DNA from 3 places in the Streptomyces sp. NBC_00252 genome. Region 2 is predicted to be linked to each of the others. Evidence: riboswitches for the same ligand, from Rfam matches in the RefSeq annotation. Region 2 holds a riboswitch; each other region holds the start of a gene.
What was found. A riboswitch is a leader RNA that binds a small molecule or an ion and turns the genes downstream of it on or off. The one in region 2 is predicted to bind cyclic di-AMP.
Positions count from the first base shown of each region.

Region 1: it holds a riboswitch for cyclic di-AMP, as region 2 does, so the genes downstream of both, OHT77_RS26285 (transglycosylase SLT domain-containing protein) here and OHT77_RS11895 (M23 family metallopeptidase) in region 2, are expected to answer to the same signal.
Region 3: it holds a riboswitch for cyclic di-AMP, as region 2 does, so the genes downstream of both, OHT77_RS19120 (transglycosylase family protein) here and OHT77_RS11895 (M23 family metallopeptidase) in region 2, are expected to answer to the same signal.

Region 1 covers NZ_CP108087.1:5,957,122-5,961,373, forward strand. Annotated here, with positions in the region: gene OHT77_RS26275 (LacI family DNA-binding transcriptional regulator) at 1-488, shown strand, start outside; gene OHT77_RS26280 (HAD family hydrolase) at 595-1,401, shown strand; gene OHT77_RS26285 (transglycosylase SLT domain-containing protein) at 1,466-1,945, opposite strand; cyclic di-AMP (ydaO/yuaA leader) riboswitch at 1,949-2,120, opposite strand; gene OHT77_RS26290 (CocE/NonD family hydrolase) at 2,384-4,252, opposite strand, start outside.
Region 2 covers NZ_CP108087.1:2,791,772-2,796,023, forward strand. Annotated here, with positions in the region: gene OHT77_RS11880 (bifunctional acetate--CoA ligase family protein/GNAT family N-acetyltransferase) at 1-708, opposite strand, end outside; gene OHT77_RS11885 (HPr family phosphocarrier protein) at 898-1,179, shown strand; gene OHT77_RS11890 (GntR family transcriptional regulator) at 1,342-2,046, opposite strand; gene OHT77_RS11895 (M23 family metallopeptidase) at 2,235-2,990, opposite strand; cyclic di-AMP (ydaO/yuaA leader) riboswitch at 3,004-3,155, opposite strand; gene OHT77_RS11900 (M16 family metallopeptidase) at 3,370-4,252, opposite strand, start outside.
Region 3 covers NZ_CP108087.1:4,414,549-4,418,800, reverse strand. Annotated here, with positions in the region: gene OHT77_RS19130 (cytochrome P450 family protein) at 1-367, shown strand, start outside; gene OHT77_RS19125 (transglycosylase family protein) at 828-1,832, shown strand; cyclic di-AMP (ydaO/yuaA leader) riboswitch at 2,026-2,194, shown strand; gene OHT77_RS19120 (transglycosylase family protein) at 2,198-2,899, shown strand; gene eno (phosphopyruvate hydratase) at 3,231-4,252, shown strand, end outside.

The sequences.
Region 1 (4,252 bases), 3.2 Mb from region 2:
AAATGGTCCGCCACCTCATCGCCCGAGGCCGCCGTCGCATCGCCATGGTCACCGGCCCACTGGACGCCCCCGGCGGCCCCGACCGCCTGGCGGGTTACAGGGACGTCCTCACCGAGGCAGGCCTCCCGCACGACCCGACCCTCGTGGTCGAGGGCGACTACCGCCGCACGGGCGGCGAGGAAGCGGCACGGCGCCTCCTCGCCCAGGCCCCGGACATAGACGCGGTCTTCGTGGCCTCGGACCTGATGGCCCTCGGAGTGGTCAACACCCTCCAGAAATCGGGCCGTTCGGTCCCGGATGACATCGCTGTCGGAGGCTTCGACGACTCGGCCGCGGCCACCTCCATCACCCCGGCCCTCACCACCATGCGCCAGCCCTACGACCGCATCAGCGCCGAAATGGTCCGCATGCTCCTGGCTCAGATCGCCGGCGAGGACACGGCCGGCGTGATTCTGCCTACGGAACTGGTGGTACGGGAGTCGGCATAACGGCCGTAATTGTCAAACCAACCGGAACTCGGGTCAACGCATGTGAAGGCAGGAGCCGTCCGGTTCGTGTCGAGTCGGGGGGGCTTTCCATCCGTATTCTCTGATCATGGCCGCACCCCTCGCATATGCACTGATCGCCACCGACCTGGACGGGACGCTGCTGCGCGGTGACGACACGCTCTCCGACCGGTCCCTCGCCGTGCTCGCGCGGGTGGCGGCGGCCGGTGCCCGGCATCTCGTCGTCACCGGCAGGCCCGCGCCGAGGGTGCGGCCCCTGCTGGACGACCTCGGCTCCAAGGGGCTCGCGGTGTGCGGACAGGGCGCGCAGTTGTACGACGCCGGCGCGGACCGTCTGCTCTGGTCGGTCACCCTGGACCGGGAGTTGGCGGAGACGGCGCTCGGGAAGATCGAGGCGGAAGTGGGCCAGGTGTACGCGGCGGTCGACCAGGACGGTGTCGACGGCCTCACGCTCATCGAGCCCGGCTACCTGATGCCGCACCCCACGCTTCCCTCGGTGCGGGTGGGCCGGCGGGACGACCTCTGGTGCGAGCCCATCAGCAAGGTGTTGCTCCGTCACCCGGACCTGGCGGACGACGAGTTGGCGGCCACGGCCCGCTCGGTGGTCGGTTCGCTGGCCTCGGTCACCATGTCGGGCCCCGGCACCGTCGAACTCCAGCCACTCGGCATCACCAAGGCGACGGGACTGGCCCTGGCCGCCCGCCACTTGGGCCTGACCCCCTCCGACACCATCGCCTTCGGCGACATGCCGAACGACATCCCGATGTTCGACTGGGCGGCGCACGGGGTGGCGATGGCCAACGCCCACCCCGAACTCAAGGCGGTGGCGGACGAGGTGACGTCCTCGAACGAGGACGACGGCATCGCGGTGGTGCTGGAGAGACTGCTCGGCTGAGCCCTGAATGGCCCCGCAGGGGCACATTCAGGGGCGCGGGGCTGTTTCTCTTTGCGGCTGTTTTCTAGTAAGCGCCGTACACGTTGTCGATGGACCCGTACACGGCCGCCGCGTAGTTGCAGGCAGCGGTGATGTTCGCGACCGGGTCGTACGGGTCGAACGAAGTCCCGGCCACGTGATACGCGTTGAACGTCGGGTCGATCACCTGGAGCAGCCCCTTCGACGGCGTACCGGCCGCCGCGTTGGAGTCCCAGTTGTTGATCGCGTACTGGTTGCCGGACGACTCACGGATCACGTTCCGGTAGATCCCGTTGTACGTACCCGGAATCCCCTTCTGCGCCATGATCGCGAGCGACTCCCGGATCCACCCGTCAAGGGTGTTGGGGTACCCGGCGAGCGTGGTGGAGGCGGCGGTGGTCGACGTGGTGGCCGCGGACGCGGTGGTCGCACCGACGACGGGCAGGGCCAGGATCGCCGCACCGGTGCCGGCGATGACGGCACGGCGGACGAGGCGGGCACGGCGGGACTGAGCGGTTGCAGGCATGACGAGGTTCCTCTCCGTCGCCTGCGAGGTGAGCTGTCGGGTTCGGGCTGGGAGGTGCCCGGCCGCGCCCTTGCGGACGTGACTTAACCCCTAGCCGTCCCGGTCGCGATGACCGGTCCGGCGACTTACCTGGTTCCCCCGCTCCTGCCGTGCGAGAAGTTCGTGACTGGGATGCCGGGCGGCGGCAGGATTCGGCGTTCCGCTCGACAGGCCGGGAAACTATGCGAGAGCACATGTCCGGAACAAGTGGCGGAATCACACCTAACCCCTATTGACCTTGGTCTGAGGCGTATGGGGCGCTTGATCCTTTGCAGGAGCCAAGGGTCAACTGTCAATCGCCGCAAGGGGAAACGCGGGCAGACCGGGACACAGGTCGCGCACAGAAACGCGTGACCCAACTCACGAGAGGATTAAGAACGGCAAATCGGGCATTCAACCTCAACTGGCAGTTCTCGGAATCCTTTTCTCCCAGGTGCGATGGAAGATCACTTCTCCACCCTCGGTGCAGATGACCTCATTTGAGGTAAGAAAGTCCGTTTCGTCGCAGGTGATCTCCGACCGGGTCCGCACGCTCGTGTCCCAGCCGAGCTCCGGCCGGTGCAGCCGGATCGACCATTCCGAGAGGGTGCGCGCGGACAGCGGATCGGACTCGTCGATCGTGTACGTCTCCAGCGCGTCCTCGGTGAACTCCAGCCCGTCGGGATACACCCGCGTGCCGCCGTACCGGGGGTCGACCTCGAGCCGCCACTCGCCCTTCGCCACATCCCGCACGATCAGTCGCTCGGGCCGCGGTTCGTCCAGCGTGGCCGGGTAGTTGACCCCGAGCGGCTCGGCCTCCTCGGGTTCGTCGAAGTGGATGTCGTCCGTCAACTCCTGCTCCCGCACCGGGAGTTCGAGCGCGCTGCCCTCGGGGTCCAGGGTGAAGCCCGCCGCGGACTCCGGCTGCGGCCAGATCCACGGCCAGTACGCCGACGACACCGCGAGCCGGATGCGGTGCCCGGGCGGGAACGCGTGCCCGATGCCGTTCAGCTCGAAGGTGACGTCCTCGGTGGTCCCCGGCGTCCACGGCACCGCCCGGTCCCGCCCGTGCCGCGCCGACAGGTTGAGCACGCCCCGGGTGACCAGGGTCGAGGAGCCGTCGGGGGCGACGTCGCAGAGCCGGGCGATCACCTGCCCGCGCGGCACCTCGCAGGTCAGCCGCAGCCGTACCCTCGGTCGCCCCAGCACCCACGTCTCGGCCGGCACCTCGAACTCGAAGCACGCCGACCGCGCGTCCTCGTCCCGCTGGTCCGGCGGCAGGTCGGCGTCGTTCCCGAAGGGGAAGAACCGGCCCGCGTCCACCCCGGTGTGCATGGGGGAGCGGACGACCACGGGGGCGCCCCGGAGGCCGTACGTCGTCGTCTTCACGTGCGGCGAGGGCCACGCGGGCTCGCCGACCCAGCGGCCCGGGAGGGTGTCGTAGACCGTGGCCGGGGGATGCGAGTCGCTGACGTAGGCCCGGAGGAGGGGGTCGGTCAGGACGCCGGTGTCCTTGTCCTTCAACCAGTGGTCCCACCAGCGGAGGGTCTCCTGGAGGAAGCCGATCGCGGGGCCGGGCGGGAGGCCGCGGTCCGGGTACTGGTGCGACCAGGGGCCGATGAGGCCGCGTACGCGGTCCGGCGGGAGGTGTTCGACGAGCCGGATGACCGTGTCGCGGTACGGGTCGTGCCAGCCGCCGACCGCGAGGACGGCCGCGTCGATCGCGCCGTAGTCCTCGCAGACGCTGCCGTGCTTCCAGTAGTCGTCGCGGAGTTGGTGGGCGAGCCAGGTGTGGATGAACGGGTCGATCTCCGCCAGGCGGCCCAGCCACATGTCGCGCCAGACGAGGCCCGCGTACTCGGGGTCCGGCGGGCGGGCGACGAAGGCGAGCATGGTGGCCGCCCAGGCGTGCAGGTCGACGGCGAGGGCCGAACCGCCCATGTAGTGCACGTCGTTGTCGTAGCGGTCGTCCGTGGAGCAGACGGTGACGATCGCCTTCAGCGGCTCGGGGGCCAGGGCGGCGATCTGGAGGGAGTTGAAGCCGCCCCAGGAGATGCCGAACATGCCGACCTTGCCGGTGCACCAGGGCTGCGCGGCGAGCCAGTTGACGACCTCGACGCCGTCGGCGAGTTCCTGCGCGTCGTACTCGTCGCCGGGCAGGCCCTCGCTGTTGCCGTGCCCGCGCACGTCGACGCGGACGGAGGCGTAGCCGTGGCCCGCGTACCAGGGGTGGCGCTGCGCGTCGCGGGGCGCGGTCCAGTCGGTCAGGCGGTACGGGAGGTACTCCAG
Region 2 (4,252 bases):
CCTGATGTTGTCGAGAACGCTGCGGCCCACCCCTCCGGGGGAACGGCCGACGCCGACGACCGCCACGGAGCCGGGCACCAACAGCCGTCGTACGGACCGTGCTTCGGCGCGCTGTTCCCGCGCGCGCTGCACGGCGAGGGACCGGTCGGTGGGCTCGAGATCGAACTCCAGGCGGACGACCCCGTCCTCGAAGCTGCGCTTCTGGGTGTAGCCGGCGTCCGTGAACACCTTGATCATCTTGTTGTTGGCGGGCAGCACCTCGGCGGCGAAGCGGCGGATGCCGCGCTCGCGGGCGACGGCCGCGATGTGCTCCAGGAGGGCGGACGCGACGCCCCTTCCCTGGTGGGCGTCCTGCACCAGGAAGGCGACCTCGGCCTCGTCGGCCGGGGCGGAGGCCGCTCGCCCGTCGGCACTAATGCGGTCATAGCGTACGGTGGCGATGAACTCGCCGCCGACGGTGGCCGCGAGTCCCACCCGGTCCACGAAGTCGTGGTGCGTGAAGCGGTGGACGTCCTTGGCGGACAGGCGAGGATACGGCGCGAAGAAGCGGTAGTACTTCGACTCGTCGGAGACCTGCTCGTAGAAGCTGACCAGGCGATCGGCGTCGTCGACGGTGATGGGCCTGATGCGCGCGGTACCCCCGTCGCGCAGCACCACGTCGGCTTCCCAGTGGGCGGGGTACTCGTGCCGGTCCGACGAGGTCTGCATGGGCCCCAGCGTACGGCTCGCGTCCGACAACGGCGCGAGGCAGTCTGTGGGGAACAACAGAGCACGGGGAGTGGGGCCGAGGCCGCGGTCCGACACCCCGTTCCGGACGGTCCGGCGGACCGGTCCGGGCTCGCTTCACGTGTGGGAAACTGGTCTAGACAACCCTGAGACTCTGAAGGGCAGCATCACATGGCTGAGCGCCGCGTCAACGTCGGCTGGGCGGAGGGCCTTCACGCCCGCCCCGCCTCCATCTTCGTCCGGGCCACCACGGCCTCGGGTATCCCCGTGACGATCGCCAAGGCCGACGGCAACCCCGTCAACGCGGCCTCCATGCTCGCGGTCCTGGGCCTGGGCGCCCAGGGCGGCGAGGAGATCGTCCTCGCGTCCGACGCCGAGGGCGCGGACGCGGCCCTCGACCGCCTCGCGAAGCTGGTCGCGGAAGGCCTCGAGGAACTCCCCGAGACCGTCTGAGAACCACCCAATTGAGGGTTGCGGTGCTTTTGGCCCAAAACCCGGTGCACCACAACCTCGAAGGGCTCGTCCGAATTACCGGGCGAGCCCTTCGCAATTCCATTTGTGGGCAGCATAAATAATCCCCCGCGAATTAGCCCCTCTTTGTATACGGTGCCCGTGTTAATGCCGCAGACCCGACATGTTTACGGGAGGTTGCGAAGTCCTCACACGGTCCGTGCCGTTCGCGCCGTTCGCCCCGCCCGGAAAGCGCAACCGGTGCGCGGTGCCCGCGCGCTCGGTGTGCAGGGCGGTGATCGCCCGGGCGCGCTCGCTGTCACCGCGGGCCACGGCGTCCACGATGGCGCCGTGCTCGGCCCAGGACTCCACGGGGTTGGCCGGGGCGTCCACCGCGTACATCCAGGCGATCTTGTGCCGCAGCTGGGTCAGCATCGAGGTCAGCGCGGGGCTCCCGGAGGCCTGGGACAGCGTCTCGTGGAACCAGCTGCCCAGGGAGCGCAGATCCTCGCTGTTGCCCCGTCTGGCGCGCTCCTGGCCCAGCCTGACGAGGCCGCGCAGCACCTTGAGGTGGGCCTCGGTGCGCCGCTGGGCGGCCCGTGAGGCACCGAGCGGCTCCAGCAGCATCCGCATCTCCAGCAGGTCGGCGGCCTCCTGCTCGGTCGGTTCCGCGACGCACGCGCCCGCGTGCCGCCGGGTCACCACGAACCCCTCGGCCTCCAGCGTGCGCAGGGCCTCCCGGACCGGGACGCGCGAGACCCCGTACCGGCGCGCGAGGAGTTCCTCCGTGAGCCGGCTGCCGCGCTCGTAGACACCGGCGACGATGTCGTCCCGGATCGCCGTGCATACCGAGTGCGCCGGAATACGCATGTCCGACCTCCGCCTTAATCCCCGTGAAACGTCGACGATTGACGTGTGTTCCGTGACTCTATTGCAATGAGCGGGAATTTCCGATGGGGGGCCGGAATCCATGCATATTTTTTGGACAGGAGGGCTCCGGAAACGCCGAAAGCCCCGGCTGGGCGGGCCAGGGCTTCGGGAAGTGCGGTACCGCGTCGTCAGACGTTCACGCCGTGCTTGCGGAGGTAGGCGACGGGGTCGACGTCCGAGCCGTACTCGGCGGTGGTGCGGGCCTCGAAGTGGAGGTGCGGTCCGGTGACGTTGCCGGTCGCCCCGGAGAGGCCGATCTGCTGGCCCGGGGTGACGCTCTGGCCGACGGAGACACCGATGGACGACAGGTGGCCGTACATGGTGTACATGCCGTCGGCCATCTTGATCACCACTTGATTGCCGTACGAGCCGCCCCAGCCGGTGTCGACGACGGTGCCGGAGCCGACCGCGTGGACGCTGGTGCCGGTCGAGGCGTGGAAGTCGATGCCGGTGTGGGCGCCGGAGGACCAGAGGGAACCGCCGGTCTTGTAGCCGGTGGAGACGTACGAGCCGGTGACCGGTGAGACGAAGGTGTTGAGCCTCTCGCGCTCGGCGGCGCGGGCGGCGCGTACCTTGGCCTCGCGCTCGGCCTTGGCCAGTGCGGCGGCCTTGGCGCGGGCGACCTCCTTGGCCAGCGCCTCGTCTGCGGCCTGCTGCTGGGCGACGGCCTGGGCGTCGATCTGCTCGGCGACGGCGTCGCCCATGGCGATGACGGGGGTGAGACCGGTCTGTTCGGGGGCGGGCTCCGCGGCGAACGCCGGGGCGCTCGCGAGGGTGCCGACGACGCCGGTGGTGGTGAGGGCCGCGACACTCGCGACACGAACGGTGGTGCGGTGGGTCCGGCTCGGGCGACGGTGCTTCCCGGTGGCGCGGGTGAACGCCATGGAGTGGCTGGTCCTTTCCTTCCTTCTCGCCTACCGGGTTAGCTGACGGGTTCGGAGCAGGAAGGTCTCCTACGGACTCCCTCGACGGGCGTCCGATTCACCCCAGGGACATGGGTCCCCGGCTCCCCTGGCTCGCGCCGTACGGGGACTCGGCGATGACTGTCCGGTGCCGCGAGTGCGGCGCGGTGCCTGACGGACAGCCGGACCGACGCTAAGGGGGGCCACTTTCAATCCCCAAACGGATCACGGTTTTTGTTGCGCACGCCACAGGGCAGACAGGCAACCTCTCCCCCAATTCGGACAATAGGGGGCCCTGGTGACTCTTCCGTCACCAGGGCCCCCACGCGCGCGTGCCGCCCGTCGGCCCGCTACGGGTCGTCTACTCGGCCGGTACGACGGTCACTTCGCCGATGCCGAGCGCCTCCACGGGCGCCTTGATCTGCTCCGCGTCGCCGACCAGGACCGTCACCAGACGGTCCACCGGGAAGGCGTTCACGACCGCCGCGGTGGCCTCCACCGTGCCGGTCGCGGCGAGCTGTTGGTACAGCGTCGCCTGGTAGTCGTCGGGCAGGTGCTGCTCGACCTGGTCGGCCAGCGTGCTCGCGACGGCCGCGGCGGTCTCGTACTTGAGCGGCGCCACCCCGACGAGGTTCTGCACGGCGACGTCGCGCTCGGCGTCGGTGAGGCCGCCCTCGGCGAGCTTGCGCAGGACCGTCCACAGGTCGTCCAGCGCGGGACCGGTGTTCGGGGTGTCCACGGAGCCGCTGATGGCGAGCATCGCGGCGCCCGTGCCGTCGGGTGCCGAACGCAGCACCTGGCCGAACGCCCGCACACCGTAGGTGTAGCCCTTCTCCTCGCGCAGGACGCGGTCCAGGCGGGAGGTGAGGGTGCCGCCGAGGCAGTACGTGCCGAGCACCTGGGCCGGCCACACGCGGTCGTGCCGGTCGGCTCCGACACGGCCGATGAGCAGCTGCGTCTGGACGGCGCCGGGACGGTGCACGATCACGACGCGCCCGGTGTCGTCGGCGGTGACCGCCGGCACGGGGCGCGGCTGCGCGGCGGAGCCCGTCCACGAACCCAGGGTGTCCGCGAGCAACGCGTCCAGGTCGATGCCGGTGAGGTCGCCGACGACCACGGCGGTGGCCGTCGCGGGGCGGACGTGCCGCTCGTAGAAGGCGCGTACGGACGCCGAGTCGATCTTCTCGACGGTCTCCTCGGTGCCCTGGCGCGGACGCGACATGCGCGAGGTCGCCGGGAACAGC
Region 3 (4,252 bases), 1.6 Mb from region 2:
GGTGGAGCTGGCCACCTGGCGGTTCGCCACGCAGCCCCTCACCCTCGGCGGGAAGGACATCGCGGCCGGCGACCCCGTGCTGGTCGTGCTCGCCGCCGCGGACCGTGATCCGGAGCGGTTCGCCGACCCGGACGTCCTCGACCTCGGACGGCGTGACAATCAACACCTCGGTTACGGCCACGGGATCCATTACTGCCTCGGCGCCCCGCTCGCCCGCCTGGAGGGCCAGACCGCGCTGGCCACCCTCCTCACCCGCCTCCCCGACCTCCAACTCGCCGGAAACCCGGCCGACTTGCGCTGGCGCGGCGGGCTCATCATGCGCGGACTGCGCACCCTGCCAGTGGAGTTCACCCCGGAACGCCGCTGAACGGACGGACGGTCGTCAGACCCCGCGACCCGCCCCCGAACCCAGCCCACCCGTGAACCCGACCCACCAACCGGCCCACCCCCGAACCCGGCCCACCAACAAGTCGTCCCGCCCCCTCAACCCGCCCCCCCACCCAGCGACCCCGCCCCGCCAACTCGCCCTCCCCACCCAGTCATCCGGCCCCTCCAACTCGCCCTCCCAGCCAGCCACCCCGCCCCACCAACCCCACCTCCCCACCCACACACCCCACCCCGCGAATCCACCCCCCTGAACCCGTCACCCCGCCCCCTAAACCCGAAAGTGACACTTCTTCAACTCTGTGATCTTCACGTGATCTCCGTGGCATTAACTTGTGACAAGTGATCGACTGTGGATACGTTCACCTACCAGCGCGGCGACCCGTACGACCTCAACCCCCCTCCGCCGCGCGGTCCCCCGCTGTCACGCGAAAGGCCTCCGCATGCTCTCCGGGAACGGTCGTCACCGTCGCCCCCGTCAGGCTCCGGCTCTGCTCGTCGCGGCCGGGGTGACCGGCTCCGCCATCGCGATCCCGCTGCTCGGCGCCGCTTCAGCGAACGCCGCCGACGGCACCACCTGGGACAAGGTGGCCAACTGCGAGAGCGGCGGCTCCTGGAGCGAGAACAGCGGCAACGCCTACTACGGCGGGCTGCAGATGTCCCTGGACGACTGGGACAAGTACGGCGGCCTCGACTACGCCCCGAGCCCCGACCTGGCCAGCCGCTCGCAGCAGATAGCCGTCGCCGAGAAGATCCTCGACGCCGAGGGCACCACCCCGTGGCTCACCTGCGCGCTGCTCTCCGGCCTCACCACGAACTCGGGTTCGACGGACGTCGACACCGGCGTCGCGAGTGACTCCCCGTCGGCCGGTGCGACGGACTCCACCGGTTCCTCCGGCTCTTCGGACTCCTCCGGCTCCTCGGACACGTCCGCCTCGTCCGGCCTGTCCGATTCCGGCACCACGGATTCATCGTCGTCCGGTTCGTCCGACTCCTCGGTGAGCCCCTCGCCCACCGCGACGGACAACTCGACCAACTCCACCAAGTCCGACAAGTCCACCACTCCTTCGAAGCGTGGCACCCCGGTCGAGGCCTCTCCGAAACTCGACGAATCGGACAACTCGGCCCAGGCGGCGGGTAAATCGAGCCTCGTCGACACCGGAGCGCTCGATGACACGAGCGGCGCGGGTGAGAGCGGCGGTGTGAGCGGTGGGACCGAGCAGCAGAGTGTCGGGAAGCATCGCGGGGCGAGTGCCGAGGAGAGCGTGACACCGCAGACGTACACCGTCCGCGCCGGCGACTCCCTCGCGTCCATCGCCGACTCCCTTGGCTTCGACGGCGGATGGCGTGCGCTCTACGCCGAGAACAAAAAGGTGATAGGCGCCGATCCGACCCGGATCGCCGCCGGTCAGACGCTGGACGTCGGGACGGAAACGGGCGGAAAGTAGCAGGAAAACAGCGGGAGTTCACGTCACGCTTCGCGCTGAATGTCCGGTTTGGTGAAAGTGTGGGATGAGTCTCAGAAGCCCTGATCGTCTTTGAATTCCCACGGATTCTCTGTCTACGGTCAAGGCCGCTCGTCACCACGAGCATCCGGTTGCCGCAACGCCGAGTCCTGCCAGCGGCCTCCGGGAACAGTCGTCGCGTAAAGCGCCGTAGGCAGGAGCGGGGGACCCAAGGTAAGTGCCGGGCCCGGCAGTTGATGCCGGGTGCGGCTCGGGGTGAAGTCGTGCGCCGAGAGGTGCGCGGCCGGGCAACTCACACGGCCCGAACCCGACAGCTCACCTCGCAGGCGTCGGTGAGGGGATCTTCCATGCTGCTTTCCGGCAAGGGCAAGCACCGCCGCCCGTCCAAGGCCACCCGCGTCGCCACGCTCGCCGGCGTCACCGGTGTCGCCATCGCCGCCCCGCTCATGGCGACGGGCAATGCCTCCGCCGCGACCGCCTCCGAGTGGGACGCCGTCGCCAGCTGCGAGTCCGGCGGCAACTGGTCCATCAACACCGGCAACGGTTACTACGGCGGTCTCCAGTTCTCCGCCTCCACCTGGGCCGCGTACGGCGGCACCGCCTACGCCTCCACCGCGAACCAGGCCTCCAAGTCCCAGCAGATAGCCATCGGCGAGAAGGTCCTCGCCGCCCAGGGCAAGGGCGCCTGGCCCACCTGCGGCACCGGCCTGTCGGGCGCCGCCTACTCCGGCGGCAGCTCCTCCAGCTCCAGCGGCTCCAACAGCGGCAGCTCCTCGAGCAGCAGCTCCACCAGCGAGCGCTCCAGCAGCGACACCACCGCCTCCCGCTCCGCCGAGCGTCCGGCCGCGAAGAAGACCGTCACCACCCCGACCGGCAAGAAGGTCAAGAAGGGTGACGGCGAGTACAAGGTCGTCAAGGGCGACAGCCTCAGCTCCATCGCCGAGAAGCACAAGGTGAAGGGCGGCTGGCAGCAGCTGTTCAAGCTGAACAAGGACATCATCGACGACGCCGACTTCATCTTCCCGGGCCAGCAGCTCCACCTGAAGTGACCTACGCGGCTCGTAGCTGAACCACAGCCCCCTCATATCCGCGGTGTCCATCATGAAGACCCCGTGAGGGTCACCCCCGTCCCCCACGGGCTCCCCGCTCCGGTGCGTGTTCCCCCGTACGCACCGGGGCGGGGCTTTTTGCGTCCCGGGCCCGCCGCCCCCGTCGGCATGCCCGCCGCTTGCCGGGACTTTTTGTTCCGTTCGGAAACAATTTACTCTCGGTTCTGTCCATCAGGCGGCCGACCGGATGGCCAATCGCCCTGAGCCGGTTAGGCTCGTCTCGCAGAGCCGCTGCGGTGCTGCCGTAGCCGCGTCAGATCCCAAGAAGGAGATGCTCGTGCCGTCCATCGACGTCGTCGTAGCCCGGGAAATCCTGGACTCCCGAGGCAACCCCACGGTCGAGGTCGAGGTCGGCCTCGACGACGGCAGCACGGGTCGTGCCGCCGTTCCGTCCGGCGCCTCCACGGGTGCCTTCGAAGCCATCGAGCTGCGTGACGGTGACCCCAACCGCTACGGCGGCAAGGGTGTCGAGAAGGCCGTCCTCGCCGTCATCGAGCAGATCGGCCCGGAGCTCGTCGGCTACGACGCCACCGAGCAGCGCCTGATCGACCAGGCCATGTTCGACCTGGACGCCACCGACAACAAGGGCTCGCTCGGCGCCAACGCCATCCTCGGCGTCTCCCTCGCCGTCGCGCACGCCGCGTCCGAGGCCAGCGACCTCCCCCTCTTCCGCTACCTCGGCGGTCCGAACGCGCACCTGCTGCCCGTTCCGATGATGAACATCCTGAACGGCGGCTCGCACGCCGACTCCAACGTGGACATCCAGGAGTTCATGATCGCCCCGATCGGCGCGGAGTCCTTCTCCGAGGCGCTGCGCTGGGGCGCCGAGGTCTACCACACCCTCAAGAAGGTGCTGAAGACCAAGGGCCTGTCCACCGGCCTCGGCGACGAGGGCGGCTTCGCCCCGAACCTGGAGTCCAACCGCGCCGCCCTCGACCTCATCATCGAGGCCATCAAGCAGGCCGGTTACATCCCCGGCGAGCAGATCGGGCTCGCGCTCGACGTCGCCGCGTCCGAGTTCTACAAGGACGGCAAGTACGAGTTCGAGGGCAAGTCCCGCTCGGCCGCCGAGATGACCGAGTACTACGAGGAGCTCGTCTCCGCGTACCCGCTCGTCTCCATCGAGGACCCGCTGTACGAGGACGACTGGGCCGGCTGGAAGGTCATCACCGACCGCCTCGGCGAGAAGGTCCAGATCGTCGGCGACGACCTCTTCGTCACCAACCCCGAGCGCCTCGCGCGCGGCATCGAGGAGGGCACCGCCAACGCCCTGCTCGTCAAGGTGAACCAGAT